3 regions of the Actinosynnema sp. NPDC049800 genome follow, and region 1 is predicted to be linked to each of the others. Evidence: riboswitches for the same ligand, from Rfam matches in the RefSeq annotation. Region 1 holds a riboswitch; each other region holds the start of a gene.
What was found. Region 1 has a riboswitch for glycine ahead of gcvT (glycine cleavage system aminomethyltransferase GcvT). Riboswitches for the same ligand answer to the same signal wherever they lie in the genome.
Positions count from the first base shown of each region.

Region 2: linked by a shared signal. The riboswitch ahead of gcvH (glycine cleavage system protein GcvH) and the one ahead of gcvT (glycine cleavage system aminomethyltransferase GcvT) in region 1 are both predicted to bind glycine.
Region 3: linked by a shared signal. The riboswitch ahead of gcvP (aminomethyl-transferring glycine dehydrogenase) and the one ahead of gcvT (glycine cleavage system aminomethyltransferase GcvT) in region 1 are both predicted to bind glycine.

Region 1 is NZ_JBFAMT010000003.1:102,718-107,201, reverse strand. Features, by position in the region: gene AB0I91_RS05785 (hypothetical protein) at 1-14, shown strand, start outside; gene AB0I91_RS05780 (helix-turn-helix transcriptional regulator) at 217-705, shown strand; gene AB0I91_RS05775 (hypothetical protein) at 816-1,214, shown strand; gene AB0I91_RS05770 (DUF3817 domain-containing protein) at 1,229-1,531, shown strand; glycine riboswitch at 1,595-1,682, shown strand; glycine riboswitch at 1,684-1,779, shown strand; gene gcvT (glycine cleavage system aminomethyltransferase GcvT) at 1,908-3,008, shown strand; gene glyA (serine hydroxymethyltransferase) at 3,023-4,288, shown strand; gene AB0I91_RS05755 (malonic semialdehyde reductase) at 4,368-4,484, shown strand, end outside.
Region 2 is NZ_JBFAMT010000039.1:8,924-13,407, forward strand. Features, by position in the region: gene AB0I91_RS31665 (ABC transporter ATP-binding protein) at 1-442, opposite strand, end outside; gene AB0I91_RS31670 (hypothetical protein) at 491-865, opposite strand; gene AB0I91_RS31675 (hypothetical protein) at 871-1,053, opposite strand; gene ald (alanine dehydrogenase) at 1,397-2,503, opposite strand; glycine riboswitch at 2,699-2,793, shown strand; gene gcvH (glycine cleavage system protein GcvH) at 2,919-3,299, shown strand; gene AB0I91_RS31690 (L-serine ammonia-lyase) at 3,304-4,484, shown strand, end outside.
Region 3 is NZ_JBFAMT010000061.1:5,590-10,073, forward strand. Features, by position in the region: gene ftsR (transcriptional regulator FtsR) at 1-108, shown strand, start outside; gene AB0I91_RS38410 (bifunctional nuclease family protein) at 252-725, shown strand; gene AB0I91_RS38415 (MerR family transcriptional regulator) at 1,574-2,140, shown strand; glycine riboswitch at 2,296-2,386, shown strand; gene gcvP (aminomethyl-transferring glycine dehydrogenase) at 2,539-4,484, shown strand, end outside.

The DNA.
Region 1 (4,484 bases):
GCCTGTTCGCCTAGAGGTCCCGCGGTAACCCCGCGTACTCCCGCTCAATGCGGTCACGATCGGTGACTATGCGCCCCGAACGTTGCACCGTACGGGTGGAATGAGGGCTATAACGCCCTGGTAACAGGGTTTTAGACAAACCAGGGTCTAGCGGTTGTCGGTACCCGCTAATACGGTGCGTCGCATTGGCTGATCTTCGACCGATGAGGAGGCAGAATGGTCGAGGACTCCGGAGTCGACGAGCTGTTGCGGCAGTGGGCGGCTGAGCGCTCGGACGACGCCGAGCTGCAGGAGGTGAACCGGATCAAGGACGCGTGGCTCGCGGAAGCCCCGCCGTCCGCGCCGGGGATCCCGGTGCAGCGGGCGAATGGCGGTCCCCGCGGCCTGGTGAAGGTCGAGTCCGCGGATCCGGCGTACGTGGCGGCGATGCGGAAGCGGGCGCCCGAGGTGCCCGAGCCCCTGCTCGCCGCGGCCGCCAGCTACTGGCAGCTGGTCGGCGACCTGTCCGAGGCGGAGCAGTGGTGGGACGCGGGCATCAGCCCGTTGGACCAGCGCGCTCTGGACTACCGGGCGGCCGGGCTCTCGCCCGCCGACCTCGGTCGTCGCCTCGGCCCGATGACGGTGCTCCAGCACCTGCGTCGGGGTAGTGCGGCGGCCTGGTGCGTGGCCAGGTTGCAGAGGCAACGCCGGGACGGCGTGGCCTAGGTCCGACGAGTCGGGGCGGGCTCCTGCGGTCGAGGAGCCCTTGCCGTCGAGGTGCGGGCTCCCGTGCGGGGAGCCCCAGCCTCGTGCGACGCACGAAGTACTCTTGAGGCGTGCGAGGCCTCATCACCCCCCAGCGCCTGGCCATCGCGGCCGTCTGCCTGGCGTCGCTGGTCGTGTGCTGCGGCCTGGCCTACTGGCAGTGGGAGCGGTTCTCCGAGGCCGGTGGCACGTTCCAGAACCTCGGCTACGTGTTCCAGTGGCCGCTGTTCGGCCTCTTCCCCGCGTTCATGGTGTGGCGCATCCGCAGGCTGGACGCCCGCCGCAAGGCCGAGGCCGCCGCCGGGACGGCGGACGCCGCCGCCGAGGCCGCGCCGGAGCCGGTGGCCGCGCCGCCGCGGCCGGTAGTTACCGTTGAGCCCGTCAGAGCGCCCGTGCGGGACGACGAGGACGAAGAGCTCGCGGCCTACAACCGCATGCTCGCCGAACTCAACGCGCGGGACCAGCGGTGAGCGAAGGTAGGGCGATGAGCGGCGCGTTGACCAGGTTCCGGTTCATGGCTTACGTGGTCGGTGTCGGCCTGCTGCTGCTCGTGGTCGCGATGATCGCCAAGTACGCGGGCGACAGCGAGGGCATGATGCAGGTCGTCGGCCCGGTGCACGGCTTCCTCTACGCGGTCTACCTGGTGCTCACCGTCGACCTCGCGCTCAAGGCCCGCTGGTCGATCAAGGGCACGGTGCTGGTGCTGCTCGCGGGCACGATCCCGTTCGTGTCGTTCTACGCCGAGCGCAAGGTGGTCGAGAGCGTCCGGGCCGAGAAGAGCCTGTGACCGGGGTTGACCCCGCCCGCCGGGCACCCCTAGCGTCTGGCGGTACCAACTGAACACGGCCGTCGATGTCGCGCGGGAGAGTCCCCCAGCGGGGCGCCGAAGGAGCAACTCCTCCCCGGAATCTCTCAGGCACAGGTACCGCGCGACGAAGGCAACTCTGGAAAGCAGGCGCACCCCGGTGCGCCTCGCCCACGGTGCAAGCCGCCCCCACCGGGTGGTGAAGCTCTCAGGCTCATGGCAGAGGGGGAGGCTCACTCGACGAGGAGTCTCCGGTGGACCGTGTCATCCTTTCGCTCGTGAATCGCTCGGACGTGCCCGCCCGTCGACCCGACCGGTCGGCCCATCGGCAGGTCCGCACCCAGGGAGGGCCCGCCTGATGGAAAGCCGCCGCACGCCCCTGCACGCCGAACACGAGGCGCTGGGCGCCATGTTCACCGACTTCGCGGGCTGGCGGATGCCGCTGCGCTACGACAGCGAGCTGGCCGAGCACCACGCGGTGCGCACGTCGGCGGGCCTGTTCGACCTGACCCACATGGGTGAGATCCTGCTCACCGGCCCGGAGGCGGGCGCCGCGCTCGACCACGCCCTGGTCGGCCACGCGTCCGCGATCGGCGTCGGCCGCGCCCGGTACACGATGATCTGCGAGGCCGACGGTGGCGTCATCGACGACCTGATCGTGTACCGCACGGGTGATGAGGAGTACCTCGTCGTCGCCAACGCCTCGAACGCCGCCGTCGTGCACGAGGCCCTGGTCGAGCGGGCGAAGGGCTTCGACGCGGTGGTCGCGGACAAGTCGACCGACTACGCGCTGCTCGCCGTGCAGGGCCCGAAGGCCACCGCCATCCTCGCCGGCCTCACGTCGACCGACCTGGCCGCGGTGAAGTACTACGCGTCGTACCCGACCGAGGTCGCGGGCAAGCCCGTGCTGCTGGCCCGCACCGGCTACACCGGCGAGGACGGCTTCGAGCTGTTCGTCGCGCCGGACGACGCCGCGCACGTCTGGCGGGCCCTGCTGGAGGCGGGCGCGCCGCACGACCTCAAGCCCGCCGGCCTCGGCTGCCGCGACACGCTGCGGCTGGAGGCGGGCATGCCGCTGTACGGCAACGAGCTCGGCCGCGACCGCACGCCGTTCCAGGCGAACCTCGGCCGCGTGGTGAAGCTGGACAAGCCGGGCGACTTCGTCGGCCGCGACGCGCTGGCCGCCGTCGCCGAGCGGGGCGTCGAGGAGGTCCTGGTCGGCCTGAAGACCGCCTCGCGCCGCGCGCCGCGGCACGGCTACCCCGTGCTGGACGCCTCGGGCGCCCGGATCGGCGAGGTGACCAGCGGCGCGTTGTCGCCGACCCTGGGCTACTCGGTGGCGATGGCGTACGTGGCCGTCGGCAACACCGAGCCCGGCACCCGGCTGTCGGTGGACGTCCGCGGCAAGCACGAGCCGGTCGAAGTCGTCGCACTGCCCTTCTACAAGCGCACCTCGTAAGGGAGACCCCACACATGTCCGAGCACTTCACCACCTCCCTCGCGGAGTTCGACCCGGAGGTCGCGAACGCCGTCGCCGCCGAGCTGCACCGGCAGCAGAGCACGCTGGAGATGATCGCCTCGGAGAACTTCACGCCGGTGTCGGTGCTCCAGGCGCAGGGGTCGGTGCTGACGAACAAGTACGCCGAGGGCTACCCCGGCCGGCGCTACTACGGCGGCTGCGAGCACGTCGACGTGATCGAGCGGCTGGCGATCGAGCGGGTGAAGGAGCTGTTCGGCGCCGGTTTCGCGAACGTGCAGCCGCACTCGGGCGCGCAGGCCAACGCGTGCGCGATGTTCGCCCTGCTCCAGCCGGGCGACACGATCCTGGGCCTGGACCTCGCGCACGGCGGCCACCTCACGCACGGCATGCGGATCAACTTCTCCGGCAAGCTCTACAACGTGGTGCCCTACCACGTGTCGGAGGCCGACGGCCGCGTCGACATGGCCGAGGTGGAGCGGCTGGCGACCGAGCACCGGCCGAAGCTGATCGTGGCCGGCTGGTCGGCGTACCCGCGCCAGCTGGACTTCGCCGAGTTCCGCCGGATCGCCGACTCGGTGGACGCCTACCTGATGGTGGACATGGCGCACTTCGCCGGCCTCGTGGCGGCGGGCCTGCACCCGAGCCCCGTGCCGCACGCGCACGTCGTGACCACGACCACGCACAAGACGCTCGGCGGCCCGCGCGGCGGCGTGATCCTGACCAACGAGGCCGACCTGGCGAAGAAGATCAACTCGGCGGTGTTCCCGGGTCAGCAGGGCGGCCCGCTGGAGCACGTGATCGCGGGCAAGGCGGTGGCGTTCAAGCACGCCGCGTCGCCCGAGTTCGCCGACCGCCAGCGGCGCACGGTCGAGGGCGCGAAGATCCTCGCCGAGCGCCTGTCGCAGGCCGACGCGGCGGCGGCCGGTGTGAAGGTGCTCACCGGCGGCACGGACGTGCACCTCGTGCTGGTGGACCTGGTGGCGTCCGAACTGGACGGCAAGCAGGCCGAGGACCGGCTGCACGAGGTGGGCATCACGGTCAACCGCAACGCGGTGCCGAACGACCCGCGGCCGCCGATGGTGACCTCCGGCCTGCGCATCGGCACGCCGGCGCTGGCCACGCGCGGTTTCGGCTCGGCCGACTTCACCGAGGTGGCGGAGATCATCGCGGCGGCGTTGCAGCCGTCGCCGGACCTGGCCGAGCTGCGGGCGCGGGTCGAGGTGCTGGCCGCCAAGCACCCGCTGTACCCGTCCCTGTGAACGACGACACGAAATAGCTCGCGCTTACTGGAGGTTGTCCCGTGCGCAACCCGCGTACGGGACAACCGAAAGAGGCACCATGACCGCCACCCTCGACACGCTGGCCCTCCCGCGCGACGCGCAGGACCTGCTGTTCCGCGAGGCCCGCACGGCGAACGCGTTCACCGACGAGCCGGTGACCGACGAGCAGCTCCGC
Region 2 (4,484 bases), on a different contig from region 1:
GCGCGGTGGCCAGGGCCAGCCGCTGCTTCATGCCCAGCGAGAACCCGCCCGCCTTGCGGTCGCCGGCCGCGCCGAGGCCCACCAGCTGGAGCACCTGGTCGGCGCGCGAGTCCGGCACGCCGATCGCGGCGGCGTAGACCCGCAGGTGGTTGCGCGCCGTGCGCTTGGGGTGGAAGCCCTGCGCCTCCAGCACCGCGCCGACCACCCGCGCCGGGTTGCCGAGCTGGGCGAACGGCCTGCCGTTGATCAGTCCGGTGCCCGCGGTCGGGGTCACCAGGCCGAGCAGCATGCGCAGCGTCGTCGTCTTGCCGGCCCCGTTGGGACCGAGGAAGCCGGTCACCGAACCGGGTTCCACCGTGAAGCTGAGATTCTGCACCGCTGCGACCGGACCGAACTGCTTGGTCAAGTTCTGCACCACGATGCGGCCACTGCCGTCGTGCACGCGTCCCTCCCGAGTACTCCTACCGGGCGTCATCCTGCCCTAGGAGGGTCACTCTGGGAGGGCATGCCGCGGTTTCGACGCGACCCTGGGTATCTCGGCCGTCGTCTCGACCTCCTTCGAATGTCGCAGCGTGCGCAGCGGACGGCGGCGTTCGCGGTGCGGCAGGCCGTCGCCGATGAGGTGCTGGTGGGCCATCGTCCACACCTGGCACGGCCACTTCTTGTGCCGCAGGATGCCGGGGCACGCGCCGCAGCGGCCGTCCGGATCCGGTTGGTGCACGGTCAGCAGCAGCCGCCAGCCGTCGGCCAGGCGGTGGATCTCGGACCGCGCGAGCGGCACGAGGGCGTCCGCCTCGCCGGTCTCGGCGGCCTCGTCCAGCAGCGCCAGCCGGCGCATCACGGCGGCCCGCAGCGCTTCGTCCACGGCCGTCACATCCTGTCGGCGACTTGGTCGAGCAGGCGGTGCAGCCTGCGCGTCTGCGTGACGGACATCACGGCGGACTCGCCGGGCGGCGCGACCAGCAGAACTCGGTCGTCCTCGACGAGCACGGTCATCGACCGGTCCCGCCCGAACGGGTCGTGGCAGTCGATCCAGCCCTCGGGTTCAGCCATCTGCGCTCCGATCGGAGGTGGCGCGGCAGAGCGCCGCGCGAGCGGACGACCCCGCCGGGTAGCCGCGGGGTTCCCGCCCTGTGCATCGGTCGCGGGGCCGTCGTGACTTACCCGTTATCACCCAAGTTCACTCGATTGCTTGAGTTTGGGCACAGCGCGTCGCCACCGCCGGGTGGGAATCTCGGCCGGATCGGTGGGGTCACTGGGCAGCGACCCCCGTTCCCGGCTAAGATTGGCGACGCGGCCCGCTCCCAGTGACCCCCAGGCTGGTTGAGCGGGCCGTCTTTCTTTCGCCGAAGGGCCCCGCTCACAGCACGTGAGCGGGGCCCTTCGCGGTGGGTCCTCAGAAGTCGAGCGGCGTGTGGGTCATCCCGTGCGCCTGCGCGACCGGCAGGTTGGTCAGCAGGCCCTCGTGCGCGTTCAGGCCGAGCGCCAGCGACGCGTCCGCCCGCAGCGCCGCCTCCCAGCCCTGGTCGGCCAGCGCGACGGCGTACGGCAGCGTCACGTTGGTCAGCGCGTAGGTCGACGTCCGCGGCACGGCGCCGGGCATGTTCGCCACGCAGTAGAAGACGGTGTCGTGCACCTGGTAGGTCGGGTCGGCGTGCGTGGTCGGGCGCGAGTCGGCGAAGCAGCCGCCCTGGTCGATCGCGATGTCCACCAGGACGGAGCCGGGCTTCATGTCGGCGACCAGCTCGTTGCTCACCAGCTTCGGCGCCTTCGCGCCGGGCACCAGCACCGCGCCGATGACCAGGTCGGCCTCGCGGACGGCCTGCTCGACGGAGTACCGGTTGGACGTCACGGTGCGCAGGCGGCCTTGGTAGAGGGCGTCGATGTGGCGCAGCCGGTCCACGTTGGTGTCCAGGATCTGCACGTCCGCGCCCATGCCGACGGCGATCGCCGCCGCGTTCAGGCCCGCCACGCCGCCGCCGATCACGACCACCCGCGCCGGGTGCACGCCGGGCACGCCGCCGGGCAGCACGCCGCGCCCGCCGGACGGCTTCATCAGCGAGAACGCGCCCACCTGCGGCGCGAGCCTGCCCGCCACCTCGGACATCGGCGCCAGCAGCGGCAGCGCGCCGTTCGCGGTCTGCACGGTCTCGTAGGCGACGGCGGTGGTGCCCGAGTCCAGCAGCGCCTGCGTCAGCGGCCGGTCGGCGGCCAGGTGCAGGTACGTGAACAGGACCTGGCCCTTGCGCAGCCGCGGGTACTCCTCGGCGATCGGCTCCTTCACCTTGAGCACCAGGTCGCCCTCGGCCCACACGTCGTCCGCGCCCGCCAGCACCTTCGCGCCCGCGGCCAGGTACTCCTCGTCGGTGATGGCCGAACCGAGGCCCGCGCCGGCCTCGACCACCACGTCGTGGCCGCGCTGCGTCAGCTCGTGCGCGCCCGCCGGGGTCAGCGCGACGCGGTACTCGTGGTTCTTGATCTCGCGGGGGACGGCGATCCGCACGGTGGGCTCCTTCGGCCGTTGTTACACCAAAGGTCCGGTAACGGGTATTCGGTGTCATCGTGCGGCCGGCACCAACGCACCCCTGCGCCACTGTGCTGATCGAACAAGCCCGGCGGTGCGTTGACACCCGTCGGGCCCGGCACCTAGCGTGCGGGCCAACCAACTGAACATCGGCCGCGGCGCGCCAGGAGCGCCGGAACCCGCGCGGGAGAGACCTCGGTGAACGTGCCGGGGCGCCGAAGGAGCAAGCACCCCGCACACTCTCAGGCAGCGAGAACCGCTCGGGTGAGGCGACTCTGGAAAGCGCGCAAGTCCGCGCACCCACGGTGCAAGCCGCCGCTCCGGCGTCGGTGAAGCTCTCAGGTCCCAGGACAGAGTGGGGCTCTGGTGGACCTTGCCGTGAGGGAGCGCTGTCGTGACTTTTCCGGACAACCTGCTGTACACGCCCGAGCACGAGTGGGTGGACTGGGCGCCGGGTACCCAGGAGCCCGTGGCGGTCGGCATCACGTCGTACGCGGCGGAGTCGTTGGGTGACATCGTGTTCGTGGAGCTGCCCGAGGTCGGCACCGTGGTGAAGTCGGGCGAGGTGTGCGGCGAGCTGGAGTCGACCAAGTCGGTCAGCGACCTGTACGCGCCGATCAGCGGCGAGGTGGTCGAGGTCAACCGGGCCGCGGTCGACGACCCGTCGTTGATCAACAACGACCCGTACGGGGCCGGGTGGCTGTTCAAGGTGGCCGTGACGGACGCGTCCGGGTTGCTGACCGCGGCGAAGTACGCGGAACTGACCGGGGACTGACGTCATGGCGATCAGCGTGTTCGACCTGTTCTCCGTGGGCATCGGACCGTCGAGCTCGCACACGGTGGGCCCGATGCGCGCGGCGATGATGTTCGCGCAACGGCTGCGGCCCTCGTTGGCCTCGGTCGACCGGGTGCACGTGGAGCTGTTCGGGTCGCTCGGCGCGACCGGGCACGGGCACGGCAGCCCGAAGGCGGTGGTGCTGGGCCTGGAGGGCAGCCGGCCGGAGGAGGTCGACCCGGAGGAGGCCGAGCGGCGGCTGGCGGAGATCCGGGCGACCGGGCGGCTGCGGCTGGCCGGGGTGCGGGAGATCGCGTTCACCGAGGACGCCGACCTGGTGATGCACCGGCGGAAGTCGTTGCCGCTGCACCCCAACGGCATGAGCTTCACCGCCCACTCGGGTGACGTCGTGGTCGACTCGGCGGTGTACTACTCCGTCGGCGGCGGGTTCGTGGTGGACGACACGGCCACCGGGGCGGACCGGATCAAGCCCGACGAGACGCCGGTCGCGCACCCGTTCCGGACCGGTGACGAGCTGCTGGCGCGGTGCCGGGAGACCGGGCTGTCGATCAGCGAGGTGATGTTGGCCAACGAGCGGTCGTGGCGCGACGAGGAGTCGGTGCGCTCGGGGCTGCTGCGCATCTGGGACGTGATGCAGGAGTGCGTCGAGCGCGGCTGCACGCGGACCGGGGTGCTGCCCGGCGGCTTGAAGGTGCGGCGGCGGGCGGCCGAGATGCGGCAGCGGATGGCCGCCGAGCACTACGCCACGGACCCGTTGCGGGTGATGGACTGGGTGACCCTGTTCGCGCTGGCGGTGAACGAGGAGAACGCCGCGGGTGGCCGCGTGGTGACCGCGCCGACCAACGGCGCGGCCGGCATCGTGCCCGCGGTGCTGCACTACTACACCCGCTTCGTGCCGGGCGCGTCCGACGACGGCGTGGTGCGGTTCCTGCTGACGGCGGGTGCGGTCGGCGTGCTGTTCAAGGAGAACGCGTCGATCTCCGGAGCCGAGGTCGGGTGCCAGGGCGAGGTCGGCTCGGCGTGCTCGATGGCGGCCGGCGGGCTGGCCGAGGTGCTGGGTGGCACGCCGGAGCAGGTGGAGAACGCGGCCGAGATCGCCATGGAGCACAACCTGGGGCTGACGTGCGACCCGATCGGGGGACTGGTGCAGATCCCGTGCATCGA
Region 3 (4,484 bases), on a different contig from region 1:
CGTGACGACGTGGTGCGGGAGTTGGCGGCGCTCTCCGTAACGCTGCACACACTCTTGGTGAAGGTCGGTTTGCGAGAGGTCGTCGGACGACCTGTTTCGCCGAGGTGAACACGTGTCCGCATCGTGATCCGAAGCGGGCGGGCGGTTGCGCACAGGGCCCGCTTGGCGGGTAGCGTCGAAAGAGTACGTGGGGGATCCTCGTTGGTAGCGGGGACGCCAGAATTTCAGCGCGCTGAGGGAGGCGAGACCCGATGAGCGAAATGCGCGTCGTCGGCGTGCGGGTGGAACTGCCCGCCAACCAGCCGATCCTGCTGCTGCGCGAAACCGAGGGCGAACGGTACCTGCCGATCTGGATCGGATCGGTCGAGGCCACGGCGATCGCGTTGGAGCAGCAAGGTGTCCGTCCTGCCCGGCCGTTGACGCACGACCTGCTCAAGGACGTCATCGGAGCCCTCGGCCGGCAGCTGGAGCAGGTGCGGATCACGGACTTGCAGGAAGGCACCTACTTCGCGGAACTCGTCTTCGACGGCGACATCCGCGTGTCCGCGCGGCCGAGCGATTCGGTGGCGCTGGCCCTGCGGATCGGCGTGCCGATCCACGCGGAGGAGTCGGTGCTGGCGGAGGCGGGCCTCATCATCCCGGACGAGCAGGAGGACGAGGTCGAGAAGTTCCGCGAGTTCCTCGACTCCGTATCGCCCGAGGACTTCCGCGGCGCCGACACGTAACCGTCCGCCCCCACCACGCCCTGCCTACCGGCACGGCCCCGGCACACCAGAGCACGCCTCCCCACAGCCGTCCACTGACACGCCCTTGCCCACGTCCTTCCCGAAGGAAGGGCTTCGTGTCATCCCGCCGACCTGGCTCCGCCCTACCGCGCGTGTCAAGGGGGCTGTGTGTCCCTTGCCGCGCCCGTCCACCGATGCCTGCCCCCTTGATACGTGTGGTAGCCCGTAGGAGGTCGGTGGGATGACACGAAACCCGCACCACAACGGACCCGGCGCGTACCCACCCACCCCGCCGTCATCCTGCTGATCTGCCCGTCCGGCGAGGACATGCTTTTCAGCCTGCACGCACCCCCGCCGCACCCCGCCGCACCCCTACCGCCTGGGACCGCACACCACTGCCCCGGGCCTCACACCAACCTGCCGCTTGCGGACAAGCGGGTCGGGTGCTTGACAAAACCAGCCCGTCACCGATCCGTCGAACCGCTCTCCACCACGCCCCGCGAAGGGCCGCGCCCAACGGCCCCACACCGTCAACGGCCCCTCGCGAGCGTGTGCGGTGCGTTGTGGATCAACCCCGCGTGCCACCTCCAGGTGTCACGCCTCTGGGTTACACAACGTCAACCTTCGTCCGCTAAACGATCACTAAACGTCACCCGAATGGCTTACGACAGGCGACTCTCTCAACCTCAACCTCACGTTGAGGCAAGACACGCCCAGCGCGTCGCGTTGACCTGCCCCCTACCCGGTCTTACCGTCGAACTCAGGTGAATTGCCACGGTGTGATTCGGGCACCGCGGCGGCTTCACGTTGGTCGCCGGTCGTCGTGACCGGACCGAGGGGAGGCAGGCGTGGTCGAGGAAGCGCCCATCCGGGCCGGATCCGGCGAACAGGGTGAGCTGTTCCCGGACTCCTCGCTGCCGGACGAACTGGTCGGGTACCGCGGCCCCGCCGCGTGCCAGATCGCGGGCATCACCTACCGCCAGCTGGACTACTGGGCGCGCACGGGGTTGGTCAACCCGACGATAAGGAGTGCCCACGGCTCCGGCAGCCAACGGCTCTACTCGTTCAAGGACATCCTGGTCCTCAAGGTCGTCAAGCGGCTGCTGGACACCGGTGTCTCGTTGCAGAACATCCGGGTCGCGGTCGACCACCTGCGCCGCCGCGGCGTGCAGGACCTGGCCCGGATCACGCTGTTCAGCGACGGCACCACCGTCTACGAGTGCACGTCGCCGGAAGAGGTGGTCGACCTGCTCCAAGGCGGCCAAGGGGTGTTCGGCATCGCGGTCTCCGGCGCGATGCGGGAGATCAGCGGCACGATCCACGACTTCCCCGCCGAACGCGCGGACGGCGCCGAGATCGTGGAGCCTGCCGACGACGAGCTGTCCCGCCGGCGCCGCACGAGGGCCATCGGCTGACCGCCCGGCGCAAGGCGGCCGGCTGACCGACGTGCTCGCCCGGCGCAACGCGGCCGGCTGACCGGCCCGCACACCCGGCGCAACGCGATGAGATCCACGTCGCGCCGGCGGTACCGCTCACCCACCCGCCGGGTACGATTTCGCGCGTAGTCGCTTTATCCCGTGCGGGAGAGTCCGAGCCAGTCTCGGCGCCGAAGGAGCAAATCCTCCCCGGAACCTCTCAGGCGCAAGGACCGTGCGGGTGAGACGCCTCTGGAAAGCGGGTCGGCCACCACCGACCGACCCCGCCGACGGTGCAAACCCGACAGCCGGGTGAAGCTCTCAGGCGCCCGCCGGGCAGAAGACAGAGGGGGAGGGCAACGGCAGAAGTCTGTCCGGAGCCCTGGAGGCCAGCACCGATGACGCAGGACCGCATCCCCCTCGCCGCACTCGAGCACGGCACCCCGTTCGCCGACCGGCACGTGGGCCCGCGGCCCGCCGAGCTGGCCCGCATCCTCGACGTGATCGGTGTCGGCTCCCTGGAGGAACTGGCGCAGCACGCCGTCCCCGAGTCGATCCGCGAGCGCGACCTGGTGCTGGACCTGCCCGCGCCCGCCACCGAGACCGAGGCGCTGGCCGAGCTGCGCGCCCTCGCCTCCCGCAACCGCCCGATGACGCAGATGATCGGGCTCGGCTACTACGGCACGACCACGCCGCCGGTGATCCGCCGCAACGTGCTGGAGAGCCCCGCCTGGTACACCGCGTACACGCCGTACCAGCCGGAGATCTCCCAGGGCCGCCTCGAAGCCCTGCTGAACTTCCAGACGATGGTCGCCGACCTGACCGGCCTGCCGCTGGCCAACGCCTCGATGCTGGACGAGTCCACCGCGGCCGCCGAGGCCATGACGCTGGTTCGCCGCGCGGGACGGTCCAAATCGAACAAGTTCGTCGTGGACGCCGACACGCTGCCGCAGACGCTGGCCGTCATCGAGACGCGCGCCGAGCCGCTGGGCATCGAGATCGTGACCGCCGACCTGTCGCAGGGCATCGAGGGCCTCGGCCTCGGCGGCGACTTCTTCGGCGTGCTGCTGTCCTACCCCGGCGCGTCCGGCGTGGTGCGCGACCACGCGGCGGTCGTCGAGGAGATCCACAAGGCGGGCGCGCAGGCCGTGGTCGCCGCCGACCTGCTGGCGTTGACGCTGCTGCGCCCGCCCGGCGAGATCGGCGCGGACGTCGTCATCGGCACCACGCAGCGCTTCGGCGTGCCGATCGGGTTCGGCGGGCCGCACGCGGGCTACATGGCCGTGCGCCAGGGCTTGGAGCGGCAGCTGCCCGGCCGGCTCGTCGGCGTGTCCGTGGACGCGGACGGCTCGCTCGCCTACCGCCTCGCCCTGCAGACGCGCGAGCAGCACATCCGCCGGGAGAAGGCGACCAGCAACATCTGCACCGCTCAGGTCCTGCTGGCGGTGATCGCGTCGATGTACGCGGTGTACCACGGTCCGGAAGGGCTGAAGGCGATCGCGACCCGCGCCCACCGGATGGCGACCGTGCTGGCCGCCGGCCTGCTGGAGGGCGGCGTCGAGATCGTGCACGGCGAGTTCTTCGACACCGTGCGCGCCCGCGTCGAAGGACGTGCCGCCGCCGTCGTCTCCGCCGCGCGCGACCTCGGCGTGAACCTGTGGCAGGTCGACGACGACGTGGTGTCCATCGCGTGCGACGAGACCACCACGCGCGAGCACCTGGTCGCGGTGTGGAAGGCGTTCGGCGTGACCGTCGCGGACGTGGACGGCCTGGACGCCGACACCGCCGACGGCATCCCCGCGGACCTGCGCCGCACCAGCGACTACCTGACCCACCCGGTGTTCCACTCGCACCGCTCCGAGACCGCGCTGCTGCGCTACCTGCGCGCGTTGTCGGACAAGGACGTCGCGCTGGACCGCAGCATGATCCCGCTGGGCTCGTGCACGATGAAGCTCAACGCCACGGCCGAGATGGAGCCGATCACGTGGCCGGAGTTCGCCGACCTGCACCCGTTCGCGCCCGCGTCGGACGCCGACGGGCTGCTGAGCATCGTCGGTGACCTGGAGCGGTGGCTGGCCGAGGTCACCGGGTACGACGCGGTGTCGTTGCAGCCGAACGCGGGCAGCCAGGGCGAGTTCGCGGGCCTGCTGGCGATCCGCGCCTACCACCGCGCCAACGGCGACGACCACCGCGACGTGTGCCTGATCCCGTCCAGCGCGCACGGCACCAACGCCGCGTCCGCCGTGATGGCCGGGATGCGGGTCGTGGTCGTCAAGTGCGACGACCACGGCAACGTGGACATCGAGCACCTGCGTTCGACGGTCGACGCGCACCGCGACGACCT